2 regions of the Sphingomonas sp. NPDC092440 genome follow, and region 2 is predicted to be linked to the other one. Evidence: riboswitches for the same ligand, from Rfam matches in the RefSeq annotation. Region 2 holds a riboswitch; the other holds the start of a gene.
What was found. A riboswitch is a leader RNA that binds a small molecule or an ion and turns the genes downstream of it on or off. The one in region 2 is predicted to bind cobalamin.
Positions count from the first base shown of each region.

Region 1: it holds a riboswitch for cobalamin, as region 2 does, so the genes downstream of both, metE (5-methyltetrahydropteroyltriglutamate--homocysteine S-methyltransferase) here and ACIQCS_RS10475 (TonB-dependent receptor domain-containing protein) in region 2, are expected to answer to the same signal.

Region 1 covers NZ_JBIVQA010000003.1:309,934-317,675, reverse strand. Annotated here, with positions in the region: gene ACIQCS_RS06955 (TonB-dependent receptor plug domain-containing protein) at 1-506, opposite strand, end outside; gene ahcY (adenosylhomocysteinase) at 837-2,237, opposite strand; cobalamin riboswitch at 2,378-2,575, shown strand; gene metE (5-methyltetrahydropteroyltriglutamate--homocysteine S-methyltransferase) at 2,684-4,984, shown strand; gene ACIQCS_RS06940 (hotdog domain-containing protein) at 4,984-5,727, shown strand; gene ACIQCS_RS06935 (hypothetical protein) at 5,875-6,333, shown strand; gene ACIQCS_RS06930 (YqgE/AlgH family protein) at 6,393-6,953, opposite strand; gene ACIQCS_RS06925 (peroxiredoxin) at 7,057-7,539, shown strand; gene ACIQCS_RS06920 (hypothetical protein) at 7,617-7,742, shown strand, end outside.
Region 2 covers NZ_JBIVQA010000005.1:176,285-184,026, reverse strand. Annotated here, with positions in the region: gene ACIQCS_RS10505 (TonB-dependent receptor domain-containing protein) at 1-1,594, shown strand, start outside; gene cobO (cob(I)yrinic acid a,c-diamide adenosyltransferase) at 1,615-2,223, shown strand; gene ACIQCS_RS10495 (ABC transporter substrate-binding protein) at 2,223-3,080, shown strand; gene ACIQCS_RS10490 (iron ABC transporter permease) at 3,077-4,069, shown strand; gene ACIQCS_RS10485 (ABC transporter ATP-binding protein) at 4,063-4,836, shown strand; gene ACIQCS_RS10480 (phytanoyl-CoA dioxygenase family protein) at 4,833-5,525, shown strand; cobalamin riboswitch at 5,524-5,708, shown strand; gene ACIQCS_RS10475 (TonB-dependent receptor domain-containing protein) at 5,852-7,742, shown strand, end outside.

The sequences.
Region 1 (7,742 bases), on a different contig from region 2:
TTCACGGTGCCCGCGATCGCATCCGAGCCGTAGATCGGCGCGCCGCCGATGGCGACGGTCTCGATGCGCTGGACCAGCGTGGTCGGGATGTTGTTGAGGTCGACCTGGCTGCCCGGCGAGACCGGGCCGAAGATGCTCGCCGTGTTCGACGAGACGAAGCGGCGGCCGTTGACCAGCACGAGCGTGCGCTGCGTGCCGAGGCCGAAGAAGTCGACAAAGGTCTGCGCCGGGCCGAACGACGACTGCGCGCCGACCGCGCTGTTGCCCGGCGGGCCGAAGGACGGAATTTCACGCAGCGCCTGGCCGACATTGGTGTAGCCGCGCGACTCGATCTGGGCGGCGCCGACCACCTGGGTCGGCTGCACGGTGTCGAACTCGGGGCGCGCGATGCGCGAGCCGGTCACGACGATCGTGCCCTCGGCAGCGGCGGGCTGATCGTCCTGGGCAGCCGGGGCGTCCTGCGCCTGGGTCTGGTCGGAAGTCTGCGCGGCCGCCGGGGTGGCCATCAGAGCAAGAGCAAGAACCGCGGCAGACGCGGTCAATGACAAGCGGTCGTGCTGGGGGGAGAGAAAACGACGCATGCTACATCCCTTTAGAAAAAGACTGTCCCGTCCTCGGAATCGATTGTTGCTAGCTTTTGTCCGAAGCAGGATCAGGACGTAGGAAACGGTGGGTTAGTTGCGGGTCCACAACGCTTTCTCTCAGTGCGTTGCATAATTACAACAATGTTACAGTAACGAAGACCTTAACGAAGAGGGCCGCGCTCCCCCAGGGAGCGCGGCCCATTCTCGTTCTCGCACGATCCCGCGATAGGATCAGTAGCGCCCGCGATAGGATCAGTAGCGATAGTGATCCGGCTTGAACGGCCCTTCCACCGGCACGCCGATATAATCGGCCTGCTTCTTCGAGAGCTTGGTGAGCTTCACGCCCAGCTTCTCGAGGTGCAGCTCGGCGACCTTCTCGTCGAGGTGCTTCGGCAGGACGTACACGTCGTTCTTGTACGTGTCCGACTTGGTCCACAGCTCGATCTGCGCCAGCGTCTGGTTGGTGAACGACGACGACATCACGAACGACGGGTGGCCGGTGGCGTTGCCCAGGTTCACCAGGCGGCCCTTCGACAGGATGATGATCTGCTTGCCGTCCGGGAACTCGACCAGGTCGACCTGCGGCTTCACTTCAGTCCACTTGTAGTTCGACAGGCCCGAAATCTGGATCTCGCTGTCGAAATGGCCGATGTTGCAGACGATCGCCATGTTCTTCATGCCGGCCATGTGCTCGGCGGTGATCACATCGGCATTGCCGGTGGCGGTCACGAAGATGTCCGAGCGGGTGACCGCCTCTTCCATCGTGACGACTTCATAGCCTTCCATCGCCGCCTGCAGCGCGCAGATCGGGTCGATCTCGGTGACGAGCACGCGCGCCCCGCCGTTGCGCAGCGACGCGGCCGAACCCTTGCCGACGTCGCCGAAGCCCGCGACGGTCGCAACCTTGCCGGCCAGCATCACGTCCGTGCCGCGGCGGATCGCGTCGACCAGCGATTCCTTGCAGCCATAGAGGTTGTCGAACTTCGACTTGGTGACGCTGTCGTTGACGTTGATCGCCGGGAAGGGCAGCTCGCCCTTCTTGGCGATGTGATAGAGGCGGTGCACGCCGGTGGTGGTCTCTTCCGAGACGCCCTTGATGTTCTTCACCGTCTCGGTGAGGTAGCCCGGCTTGCGCTTGATGAATTCCTTCACCGCGCGCTGCATCTCGACTTCCTCGTCATTCTCCGGCTCGCCGAACGACTGGCCGGCCTCGAGCTTGGCGCCCCACAGCGCGAACATGGTCGCGTCGCCGCCATCGTCGAGGATCATGTTGCAGGTCTCGTCGCCCCAGTCGAAGATCGAGCCGACATAGTCCCAATATTCGGCCAAGCTCTCGCCCTTCACCGCGAACACCGGCACGCCCGAGGCGGCGATGGCGGCGGCGGCATGGTCCTGCGTCGAGAAGATGTTGCAGGTCGCCCAGCGGACCTGCGCGCCGAGCGCGGTCAGCGTCTCGATCAGCACGGCGGTCTGGATCGTCATGTGGAGCGAGCCGGTGATGCGCGCGCCCTTGAGCGGCTGCGACGCGCCGAACTCCGAACGCAGCGCCATCAGGCCGGGCATCTCCGTCTCGGCGATATTGATCTCGGCGCGGCCGAAATCCGCCAGAGTGATGTCCTTAACGACGTAATCCTTGTCGAGCACGGTAGCCACGAGCTGTCTCCAGATGTGAATCGATTGCGCGCCGGGAATCGCCGGCCGCGATGCGGGCGCCCTAGCCGCTTCGCCGGGCAGGTGCAATTCCAAATATAAAGATATCTTTATATGACCCTTGACGGCGGCCGCGGACAAGCGGATGCTTGGGGTGTCGAGGTTCTTCCGGCCTGCCCGGAAGCTAAGACGGGAAGCCGGTGCAAGTCCGGCGCTGCCCCCGCAACTGTAAGCGGCGAGCGGCGATCCACCCAAGTCACTGGGGCCTTACCGCCCTGGGAAGACGGATCGTCCGCGCTGACCCGCAAGCCAGGAGACCTGCCTTTGACGCGATAACGTCCACCGGCGGGGTGCCCGGTCTGGCCGCTTGCATGCCGCGGACGGGCGACCGTCCGGGCCTGCCTGTGTCCAAGCCGGTCTCCCCCGTCCTTCATCGGGGTATGAAGACCATGACCGTCACTGTTGCCACGCTCGGCTTTCCGCGGATCGGCCCGCGGCGCGAGCTCAAATTCGCGCTCGAGAAATTCTGGAGCGGCAAATCCACCGAGGCGGAGCTCCTCGAAGCCGCCGCCGGCCTGCGCGCCGCGGCCTGGGCCCGCCAGGCCGCACTCGGCGCCGACTGGCTGCCGAGCAACGACTTCTCCTTCTACGATCACGTGCTCGACACCAGCCTGATGCTGGGCGCCGTTCCCGAGCGCTACGGCGTTGCCGCCGGCACCGCCGATCTGGGCACCTATTTCGCGATGGCGCGCGGCACCACGGGTGACGACGCGGGCTGCGCGCACGGCCATGGCCATACCGCCCAGGAAATGACCAAGTGGTTCGACACCAACTACCACTATATGGTCCCCGAGCTGGCCGCGGGACAGAAGCTCGCCCTCTCCTCCTCCAAGATCGTCGACGAATATCGCGAGGCCAAGGCGCTCGGCTACGAGACGCGGCCGGTGCTGCTCGGCCCCGTCACCTGGCTCAGCCTTGCCAAGGGGCGCGACGTGGATCCCTTCGCCTTCCTGGACGATGTGCTCGGCCTCTATTCGGCGGTGCTCACCCAGCTCGCCCATGCCGGCGCCGAGTGGGTGCAGATCGACGAACCGATCCTGGCGCTCGACCTGGATGAGCGCCAGCGCGCGGCGGTAACCCGCGCCTATGCCAAGCTGCCGCGCCTGGGCCTGAAGATCATGCTCGCCACCTATTTCGGCGGGCTGGAGGACAATCTCACCCTCGCGGTGAACCTGCCCGTCGCCGGCCTGCACCTGGATCTAGTGCGGGCGCCGGACCAGCTCGATCGGATCCTTGTCGCCGCGCCCAAGGGCCTGCTGCTCTCGCTCGGCGTGATCGACGGCCGCAACATCTGGCGCGCCGACCTCGAGGCGCTGCTCGACCGGATCGAGCCGATCGCCGCCATGCGCGATATCGTGCTCGCCCCGTCCTGCTCGCTGCTCCACGTGCCCGTCGACCTCGCGCTCGAGCCGAAGCTCGACGACGAGATCAAGCAATGGCTCGCCTTCGCGGTGCAGAAGATCGACGAGCTGGTGACGCTGAAGGACGCGCTGAACGGCGGCCGCGACTGGGTGGCGGAAAAGCTGGCCGCTTCCGGCCGGGCCGCGGCGGCGCGCACGGTCTCGCCGCGCATCCACGATCCGCTGGTCGCAGCCCGCGCCGCATCGGTCAGCGAAGCGATGCGCAGCCGCCAGTCGCCCTATGCGGCCCGCGCCGCGGCGCAGGCGGCGGTGCTGGCACTGCCGCCCTTCCCCACGACCACGATCGGCTCCTTCCCGCAGACCGCCGAGGTGCGCCATGCCCGTGCCGAGCATAACCGCGGCAACCTCGGCGATGCCGCGTACGAACAGTTCCTGCGCGAGGAGACCGAGCGCACCGTCCGCTGGCAGGAGGAAGCGGGCCTCGACATGCTGGTGCACGGCGAGTTCGAGCGCAACGACATGGTCCAGTATTTCGGCGAGCAGCTCGCCGGCTTCGCCTTCACGGTGAACGGCTGGGTCCAGTCCTATGGCTCGCGCTGCGTGCGCCCGCCGATCCTCTATGGCGATGTCTCGCGCCCCAGGCCGATGACGGTGGCATGGTGGCGCTACGCCCAGTCGCTCACGGACAGGCCGATGAAGGGCATGCTCACCGGCCCCGTCACGATCCTCAACTGGAGCTTCGTGCGCGACGATCAGCCGCGCTCGGCCTCCTGCGCCCAGATCGCGCTGGCGATCCGCGACGAGGTGGTGGATCTCGAAAAGGCCGGCTGCAAGGCGATCCAGATCGACGAGGCGGCGCTGCGCGAGGGCCTGCCGCTGCGCAAGCGCGACTGGCAGGCCTATCTCGACTGGGCAGTGGATTGTTTCCGGCTCACGGCCGCGGGCGTGGGCGATGCGACGCAGATCCACACGCACATGTGCTATTCGGAGTTCAACGATATCCTGCCGGCGATCGGCGCGATGGATACCGACGTGATCTCCATCGAGACGGCCCGCTCGCAGATGGAGCTGCTCGAGGGCTTCGCCGCCTATCGTTATCCGAGCGCGATCGGGCCGGGCGTCTACGACATCCACGCGCCGCGCGTACCCTCGGTCGACGAGATCGTCCAGCTCATGCGGCTTGCCCAGGCGCATCTGGCGCCCGAGCAGCTCTGGGTGAATCCCGATTGCGGGCTGAAGACCCGCAAATGGGAGGAAGTGCGGCCGGCGATCGACGCGATGGTCGCGGCGGCGCGGACCTTGCGCGTCCGCGTGGCGGAGCCGGCCTGATGGCGGGTGTCGTCCGCCTCATCGACATGGTGTTCCCGGGCGACACCAACCACCATGGCACGCTGTTCGGCGGAGTCGCGCTCGCGCACATGGACAAGGTGGCGTTCCTCGCCGCCTCGCGCCATGGCCGGGCGCCCTTCGTCACCGCCGCCTCGGAACGGATCGACTTCGCCGCCCCCGCGCTGAAGGGCGAACTGATCGAGGCGACGGGCCGGGTGGTCCGCACCGGCACCCGCTCGCTCGACGTCGAAGTCGAGCTGCTCGCCGAGGCGCTGCTCAGCGGGGAGCGGCGGCTGTGCACGCGCGGCCGCTTCACACTGGTGGCGCGCGAGGGAGCGGCAGCCCCCCTGCCGCCCCTCGCCCCATCCCCGACAGGCTCCGAAGCCGAACCGGAGGGCGTGCTGGTGATGGCCGACATGGTGTTCCCGCCCCAGACCAACCATTACGGCACGCTGTTCGGCGGCGATGCGCTGCGCATGCTCGGCAAGGCCGCCTTCATCGCCTCCACGCGCGACACGCGGAAAGTGATGGTGATGGCCGCCTCGGACCGCGTCGACTTCACGACGCCGATCCATGAGGGCGAAATGGTCGAGCTGGCCGCCCGCATCATCATGCGCGGCAACCGGTCGCGGCGCGTGCGGGTGGAGCTGTGGGCGGAGGATCTGCTCAGCGCCCGGCGGCGGCGCGCGGCTTCGGCCGAATTCGTGATGGTCGCCACCGCTTCGGCGCAATTTGGCGAGTGACGAATCTCCCGGGACAAGGCATAGGGCGCTTCGCGTCCAAACCGTAGTGCGAGCCATCCCATGTTCCGCCTCATCGCGTCCGCATCGTTGCTTGCGATTGCCCTTGCTCGCCCGGCGTCCGCGCAGGAAGGAGGGGCCTCCCAGGACGTGAACAGCGTCGGCGTGGTGCCACCGCGCGGCATGTCCTTCGAGAATGCCCAGGCGATGATGATGATCATGCGGGGCGCCAGCAAACAGGTCCGGGACAATTGCTGGAGCCTCGGCTGCGTGCTGATCGTCAACGATACCAGCGGCTATGACGTGGTCGGCTTCTACCTCGACGCCGCCAAGCCCGGGCAGAACCCGCGCTGGAGCCACAACCAGTTCGCCGAACCCCTCTGGCCGAGCAAGGCGACGCTGCGTTTCAAGACGGGCAGTGCCGACACCTGCAGCATGCCCGTCCGCTTCGTGCTCCGGCATCGCGAGACTCGCGAGAAGACCGAGATCAGCGGCACCTCCAGCTTCTGCACCACGCCGCACCAGGACACGCTGATCCGCATCAAGATGCTGGAAGGCAAGGTCTATGTCCGTGGCGACGACGAGCCGGACCCCGACGCGAAGCACTGAGCGCGGCACGGGGCGGTAACCGCTCGGACCGCGCGCCCATGCCGCCTCGATCCCGCGCCTCAGGCGGTACCCGCGCTGTTCGCCAGCAGCCGCGGATCGATGCCCGCCCCGGCAAAGGCCACCGTCCAGCGATCCTCGGCATCGATATCGTAGATCAGGTCGGGCGTGCCGACGGTGTTGAACCAGCCATGGCGCGCCATCTCGCTGTCGAGCTGCCCCTCGCCCCAGCCGGCATAGCCCAGCGCGACCAGCCACCGGGACGGCCCCGTCCCTTCCGCGATCGCACGCAACACGTCGATCGTGCCCGAGAGCGACCAGCGGCCGCCCACGTCGATCGTGTCCTGCCCGCCCCAGTCGGGCGAGTGGAGCACGAAGCCGCGGCGCGGCTCCACCGGTCCGCCGAAATGCACCGGCGTGTCGGGCGCGACGCCGGGCGCGATCTCGAACTGCTCGAGCAGGTCGTGCAGGGTCAGCCCCTCGATCGTGTCGCCGATGCCGATGCCGAGCGCGCCCTCCACATCGTGCGCGCACACCGCGATCACCGCGCGCTCGAAGCGGGGATCGCCGATGCCGGGCATCGCGAGGAGAAACTGGCCGGTGAGGAAGCGCGTCGAGTCCATGGCCGATCAACGTAGCCGCACCGTTTCGGCTCCGCCACGCTTGAAAATCATGGCCGGGGAGCCGATTGGGGCAGGCGACTCAATCATTCCCGAGGAGAGTAGAATGACCATCCAGGTTGGCGACCGCATCCCCAGCGTCAATTTCGTCAAGGTGACCGAGGGCGGCCCCGAGCAGATCGGCTCGGACGATTTCTTCGCCGGCCGCAAGGTCGCGCTCTTCTCGGTGCCGGGCGCCTTCACTCCCACCTGCTCGGCCAAGCACCTGCCGGGCTTCGTGGAGAAGGCCGAGGAGATCAAGGCGAAGGGCGTGGACGAGATCGCCTGCACCGCCGTCAACGACGCGTTCGTGATGGGCGCCTGGGGCCAGGCGAGCGGCGTGGCCGGCAAGGTGACGATGCTCGCCGACGGCAATGGCGACTTCCCCAGGGCGCTGGGCCTGACCATGGACGGCTCGAAGTTCGGCATGGGCACGCGCGGCCAGCGCTTCTCGATGCTGGTGAACGATGGCGTGGTCGAGCAGCTGCACATCGAGGCACCGGGCCAGTTCGAAGTCAGCTCGGCCGAATATCTGCTCGGCAAGCTGTGATCTGAACATGGCGGCGTAACGGAACCGCCGGGGGCTCGCCGGAGTTGATCCGGCGAGCTTTTCAGAAAGGGACCGACATGGCCGACACCGAAACTGGCAACGCAATTCCCGAGACGATCGAGGAAGCCAAGGAAGAGGCGAAGGGCTTCCTCGCCCAGGCCCAGGAAGCGATCGGCGACGCGGTGGACGCCACCGTCGCCGCC
Region 2 (7,742 bases):
TTATGGCGAATATGATCTCGGCACGCTGATCGCCGATCCGGCCGCCCGGATCGAAGTGCTGCGCGGCCAGCAATCGTCGCTCTACGGATCGGACGCGATCGGCGGCGTGGTCAACTATATCACGCTCTCGGGCCGCGAGGCGCCGGGATACAGCGCCCGCGCCGAGGGCGGCTCGTTCGGCACCTTCAGCGGCGCGGCGCGCGCGGCCGGCGCCTCGGGCACGCTGGACTATGCGGTCTCGGGCAGCTGGTATCGCACCAGGGGCTATCCGACGGCGCGGGGCGGCACGCGCGACATCGGCTCGGACAGCGTCGGCGCCAGCGCCAAGCTGGGCTGGACGCCCGTGGCGAACCTGAAGGTCACCGGCGTGCTGCGCTACAGCAATACCGATGCGGAGACCAACAACAGCGAGAGCAATCCCGCCAGCCCGCGCTTCGGCTACACGGTCGACAGCCCCGGCGTGCGCTTCACCAACGAAGCGTTCTACGGCCTGCTCAGCGCCGAGCTGACCGCGCTCGACGGCCGCTGGACCAACACGCTTTCGGGCCAGTTCGCCGACACCACCCGCACCGGCTACAGGCCGGGCGGAGTCGATTATGGCGACAAGGGCCAGCGCTACAAGGGATCGTTCGTCTCGAGCTTCCGCTTCGGCACCGATGCGATCACCCACCGCCTGACCGCCGCGCTCGACTGGGAACGCGAGCAGTTCCGCAACACGACCCCGTCGACAGGCTCGCCCTTCGACGCGTTCCGCGGCCGGCGCAGCACCGACAATCTCGGCCTGGTCGGCCAATATGAGCTGACCGCGGGCGCTTTCACCGGCGGCGCCTCGGTGCGGCACGACGACAACAACCGCTTCGCGAACGCGACCACCTGGCGCGTCCAGGCCGGCTATCGCCTGCCCACCGACACGCGCGTCCATGCCGCCTATGGCACCGGCGTGAAGAACCCCGGCTATTACGAGCTCTTCGGCTTCTCCAGCGGCACCTATATCGGCAATCCGAACCTCAGGCCCGAAAAGTCCAAGGGCTGGGAAGCGGGCATCGAGCAGAGCTTCTGGGACGGCAAGGCGACGATCGGCGCGACCTATTTCGATTCCAGGCTGAACGACGAGATCTACATCACCTATCCGGCGCCGAGCTACACCGCGACGCCCGGCAATCGCACCACCGATTCCAAGCAGCACGGCGTCGAGGTGACCGCCAGCCTGCGCCCGATCCGCCAGCTCCGCATCGACGCGGCCTATACCCATCTGAAGGCGACCGAGGCCGGCGTCACCGAGGTTCGCCGCCCCGGCGACATGGCCAGCGTCAATGCCACGCTGTTCAGCAGGGACGAGCGTTTCTCGACCACGCTGACGGTGCGCTACAACGGCCGCATGGACGACCTGGCCTATATCGATCCCAGCTATGTGCCGGTGCGCGTCTCGCTCAAGCCGTTCACGCTGGTGAACCTCAATGCCCAGTACCGGCTGAGCGACCGCTTCTCGGTGTTCGGGCGCGTCGAGAACCTGTTCGACGTGAAATATGAGGAAGTGTTCAGCTTCGCGACGCCGGGCGCGGCCGCCTATGGCGGCGTGCGGGTCGCCTTCTGAAACGCAAGGGGGAAGCGGCCGTGAAGCAGCGTACCGACGAAGAACACAATGCGAAGATGAAGAAGGTCCAGGCCGCCCAGGCCAAGAAGATCGCCACCAAGACGGTGGAGAAGGGCCTGGTCATCGTCCATACCGGGCCGGGCAAGGGCAAGACCTCCGCCGCGCTCGGCATGGCGGTGCGCGCGATCGGGCACGGCATGAAGGTGGGCATGGTCCAGTTCGTGAAGGGCGCGATGGCCACCGGCGAGAAGGCGGTGTTCGACCGCTTCCCCGAGCTGATCGAGTTCAAGCCGATGGGCGAGGGCTTCACCTGGGACACGCAGGACCGCGCGCGCGACATCGCCGTCGCGCGCGAAGCCTGGGAAGAAGTGAAGCGGATGATCGCCGATCCGGACTATGCGATGGTGATCGCCGACGAGCTCAACATCGTGCTGCGCTACGACTATCTGCCGACCGACGAAGTGCTCGCGGCGCTGGCCGCCAAGCCGGCGATGAAGCACGTGATCGTCACCGGCCGCAACGCGCCCCAGGCGCTGATCGACGCCGCCGACCTCGTCACCGAGATGGCCCAGGTGAAGCACCCCTTCCGCGAGCAGAACGTCAAGGCGCAGGCGGGGATCGAGTTCTGATGGCATCGGCCAAGCTCCTGGCCCTGCCGCTGCTCGCCCTGGGCGGCGCGGCGCTATGGGCCGGCGCCCCGGCATCGGCCCCGCCCGCGGGCAAGCCGAAGCGGATCGTCTCGATCAACCTGTGCGCCGACCAGCTCGTTCTGGCGCTCGCCGATCGCGGCCAGATCGCGGGGGTCACTCGCAACGCCACCGATGCCGAGATGTCGGGCGAGGCGGCGAAGGCGCGCGGGCTGCCGGTGCTGAAGAATTCGGCCGAGCAGATCCTCGCGATCGATCCCGACCTGATCATCGGCATGCCCGCCAGCCGCAGCGCGCCGATGCGCGCGCTGAAGGGGCATCAATACAATCTGCTCGATCTCGAAACCGCCAACACGGTCGACGAGATCTACGCCTCGATCCGCCAGACCGCGATGGCGGTCGGCCATCCCGAGCGCGGCGAGGCGCTGGTCGCGCGCATGGCGGCGCAGCTCGCCGGGATCGGCCGGCCGGGCGGCGGCAGGGTCGCGGCCTATTACCAGCGCCGCGGCTTCATGACCGGCACCGGCACGCTGATCGACGATCTGATGCGGCGCATGGGGCTGGTGAACCTGGCCGCGAAGCTCGGCAAGCCGCCGCTCTCGCAGCTGAGCATCGAGGAGATGGTGGCGGCCCGGCCCGATTACCTGATCGTCGAGAGCGCGACCGACAAGGTCGCCGACCAGGGCACCGAGATGCTCCACCACCCGGCGCTGGCGGGCATCCCCCGGATCAGCATCCCTCAGGCCTGGACGGTCTGCGGCAGCCCCGCCTATGTCGATGCCGCGCGGGGAATGGCGCGGCAGCTGGCCCGTTTTCAGGATCGGACCCGAGCCCGATGACACTCTCCCGCCCCTTGTTGATCGCCGGGCTGCTGGCCCTGACGCTGGCCGCCGCGATCGGATCGCTCCTGTTCGGGCCGGTCCATCTGTCGCTCGCCCGGATGTTCGCCGCCTTTGCCGGCCATGGCGACCGGATCGCCACCACCATCCTGCTCGAGCTGCGCCTGCCGCGCATGCTGCTGGGCCTGGGCGTGGGCGCGATGCTCGGCCTGGCCGGTGCCGCGCTGCAGGGCTATCTGCGCAACCCGCTCGCCGAGCCATCGGTGCTGGGCACTTCCAATGCCGCGTCGCTCGGCGCGGTCGCCGCGCTCTATTTCGGGCTGGCCGAGCTGCATCCGGTGGTGCTGCCGGCGCTGGCGGTGCTGGGCGCCCTGCTCTCGCTGGCCGGCCTGTCGGCGCTGGCCGGGCGCTCGGAGAGTCCGCTCACCCTGATCCTTGCCGGCATCGCGATCGCCACTTTGGCCACGGCCGGAGTCAGCCTCGCGCTCAACCTCTCGCCCAATCCCTTCGCGGCGATGGAGATCATGACCTGGCTGCTCGGCAGCCTGGAGAACCGCTCCTTCGCGCATGTCTGGATCGCCTATCCCTGCATCGCGATCGGCGCGGCGCTGCTGCTGTGGGACGGGCGCTCGCTCGATGCGCTGACCCTGGGCGAGGACGGCGCGCAGGCGCTCGGCGTCGATTTGCGGCGCACCCGCATCCGGCTGCTGCTCGGCACCGCGATCGGCGTGGGCGGCGCGGTGGCCGTGTCGGGCGCGATCGGCTTTGTCGGCCTGATCGTGCCGCACCTGATCCGTCCGCTCACCGATCGCAGCCCCTCGGCGATCCTGATCCCCTCGGCGATCGGCGGCGCGGCGCTGCTGACCTTGGCCGATCTCGCGGTGCGGCTGATCGACACGCGGAACGAACTGAAGCTCGGCGTCGTCACGGCCTTTCTCGGCGTGCCGGTCTTCCTGATCCACCTGATGCGGGAGCGCCGGCTATGGTGAGCATAAGCCTCGAGAATGTCGCCGTCGCGCTCGGGAAACGTATCGTGGTGCAAAATGCCAGCACCCGATTCGCGCCCGGAACGCTGACCGGCATCGTCGGTCCGAACGGTGCGGGCAAGTCGACGCTCGCCCGCGCGATGCTGGCGCTGGTGCCGCATACGGGCCGCATCCTGGTCGACGGCGCGGAGGTGGCGACGATGCCGCGCGCCGCGCTCGCCCGGCGCGTCGCCTATTTGCCCCAGGGCCAGACGCTGCACTGGCCGCTCACCGTGGAGCGGCTGGTCGAGCTGGGCCGGCTGCCGCATCTCGCCCCGATGTCGCAGATCGGCGCAGCCGATACCGCCGCGATCGAACGGGCGATGGCGCGCGCCGATGTCGCGGTCCTGCGCGACCGCGTCGCCACCGAACTGTCCGGCGGCGAGCGCGCCCGCGTCCTGCTCGCCCGCGCGCTGGCGGTGGAGGCTCCCGCGCTGATCGCCGACGAGCCGCTCGCCAGCCTCGACCCCGGCCACCAGATCGACGTGATGGCGCTGCTCCATGCCGAGGCCCGCGCCGGCGGCCTGGTGATCGCGGTGCTGCACGACCTCACCATGGCCGCGCGCTATTGCGACCGGCTGGTGCTGATCGACCGGGGCGCCGTGGTCGCCGACGGCGCCCCCGCCGAGGTGCTCACTCCGGCCAATCTCAAGGCCGTCTATGGCATCGATGCGCGCGTCGAGCTGGGCGGCGACTGGCCGACGATCACTACGCTGGGCCGCAGCCGGTGAGCGACACCGCCTTCTACCGCGCGCAGGGCCATGTCGCGCTGCCGCTGTTCGATCGCGCCCTGGTGGAGGCCGCCCAGGCCGACATCGCCGAGCATATCGACCGGCTCTCGCGCGCCATGTACCTGCCCTTCGACAAGAGCTGCCCCGATGCCCCGCTCACGCAGCGGCTCGACCGGATCTATGCGCACGACCGCAGCCAGGCGAACCTGCTGCGCGTCGCGATCTGCACCGACGCGCATCGCGGGCCCCGGCTCCAGGCGATCGCCAACGATCCGCGCCTGCATGCCGAAGCCGAGCGGATCGGCGAGCGCGCCCTGGCCGGCAAGGTCGTCCGCGTCCGCGCCAGCATCGCCAGCTTTCCCGAGCATCGCCACGCCTGGCACAGCGATGTCGCCCGCGACGACGGCACGTCCTGCGGCCAGGTCTGGACCACGGCCTGGATCCCGCTGTGCGATACCGGCCCCGGCAATGGCGGGCTGGAGATCATCCCCGGCCGCCAGCCGGCGCCGCTGGCCAGCGAGACCGATGGCGGCCTCAGGATCACCGAGGAAGCGATCGCCGGCATGCCGCGCCTCCAGCCGGAATGCCCGGCCGGCACCGTGCTGTTCCTCGATCGCTTCACCCCGCATCGCACGCTCCCCGCGGACAAGGCGCGCTTCGCGCTTGTCGTCTGGATGAAGGCCGCCTAAGGGCAGCGCCGCGACAGGTTCCCCGGAGACGGGGATGAAAAGGGAACGGGACAATCCCGGCTGCCCCTGCAACTGTAAGCGGCGAGCCATCGGCCTGATGCCATTGGGTGTTGCACCCGAGAAGGCGGCCGGACCGGCAACGACCCGCGAGCCAGGAGACCTGCCCGTCGCGGTCGTCTTTCGTGCGGACAGGGTGTGCCGGGCGGACGGGGGTGAACCCGAGCGACGACAGGCTTGGCCGCGTGCGTGCGCGGCCGATGTCGCTCGCCCCACAGGGCATCGGCATCGGCCCTGTGCGCGTGCGGCGTCGTTATGGGTTGCACGCAATGAAGTCCGTTCTCCGTTTCTCCGCCTCGCTCCTCGCCCTGGCCGCCGCGCCCGCGGCCTTCGCCCAGCAGGCGCCCGCGCCCGACGCGGCAGTGGCCGAGGACAGCGACCAGATCACCGTCACCGCCACGCGCGCGCCGGTGAACATCGATCAGGTCCCCGCTTCGATCACCGTGCTCGACAAGGCGGCGATCGACCGCAGCCAGGATATCGGCGCGACCGAGCTGTTGCTGCGCACGCCCGGCATCAGCGTCTCGCGCAACGGCGGCTATGGCACCTCCACGTCGCTGCGCATCCGCGGCGCCGAAGCCGACCAGACCGTGGTGGTGATCGACGGAGTGAAGCTCAACGATCCCGCGGCCACCGGCGGCGGCTATAATTTCGCCAATCTGCTGGTCGGCGACGCGGCGCGCATCGAGGTGCTGCGCGGGCCCCAGTCGATCCTGTGGGGCAGCCAGGCGATCGGCGGCGTGGTCAACATCGTCACCGCCGCGCCGGAGAAGGCGCTGGAAGGCAGCTTCGACATCGAGGCCGGCTCGCGCGAGACGGTAAGCGCCCGCGCCGCGATCGGCGGCCGCACCGGCCCCTTGCGCTGGCGCCTTGGCGGCCAGAGCTTCACCACTGCCGGCATCTCCGCGATCGCGCCGGCGTTCGGCGGCAAGGAGACCGACGGCTACACCAATCGCAGCGCCACCGGCCGCGCCGAGCTCGCGCTGGCGAGCAACCTCAGCGTCGAGGTGCGCGGCTATTATTCGCGGGGCCATACCGAGATCGACGCGACCACCGGCGACAGCAGCGACTATTCGCTGAACGAGGAGTTCGTCGGCTATGCGGGCGTGAATCTCGACCTGCTGGACGGGCGGCTGCGCAACCGCTTCGCCTATGCCTATACCGACACCGATCGCGACAGCTATGGCCCCACCCGCGCCCGCCCGCTCAGCTTCGAATCCAACGGCCGCAACCAGCGGCTGGAATATCAGGGCAGCTTCGCCTTCACCAAGCGCATCTCGGCGGTGTTCGGGCTGGAGAACGAGAATTCGAAGTTCCGCAGCCGCTCGCCCGCGGCCGCACTCGCCACGCCGCTCCCGGCATTCGCGCGCGGCAATGCCGAGATCACCAGCGCCTATGCCCAGCTGAGCGTCGAGCCGATCGACGGCCTCACGCTCAACGGCGGCATCCGCTATGACGATCACAACCGCTTCGGCGGCCAGACCCTGTTCGCGGCGGGCGGCGTGTGGCGCCTGTCGACCGGCACGATCCTGCGCGCCAGCTATGGCGAGGGCTTCAAGGCTCCGACGCTCTACCAGCAGTTCAGCGAATATGGGAACACCGCGCTCGATCCCGAGCGGGCCAATGGCTGGGAAGCCGGCGTCGAGCAGCAGCTGTTCGGCCGCAAGCTGACTTTCGGCGCGACCTGGTTCGAGCGCATCACCACCAGCCAGATCCTCTTCAACGGCTGCACTCCCACCTCGACCGTGCCGCTCTGCTTCGTGCCGGGCACCACCACCCGCCGTTCGGGCTATTATTCGAACGTCGCGCGCGCGCAGGCGCACGGTATCGAGGCTGCGGGCGCGCTCCGCCTGGGCAGCTTCACGCTCGACGGCAATTACAGCTGGATCGTCGCCGAGGACCGCTCGCCGGGCACCGCGAATTTCGGCAAATGGCTGCCGCGCCGCCCGCAGAACAGCGCCAACGGCTCGATCAGCTACGCCTTCCCCTTCGGTCTCACCACCGGTGCCGCGGTGCGCTGGTCGGGGCACAGCTTCGACAATGCGGCCAACACCACCCGGCTCGACGGCTATACCCTGGTCGACCTGCGCGCCGAGCTGAAGGCCGGCGACAATCTCAGCGTGTTCGCCCGCGCCGAGAACCTGTTCGACGAGACCTACA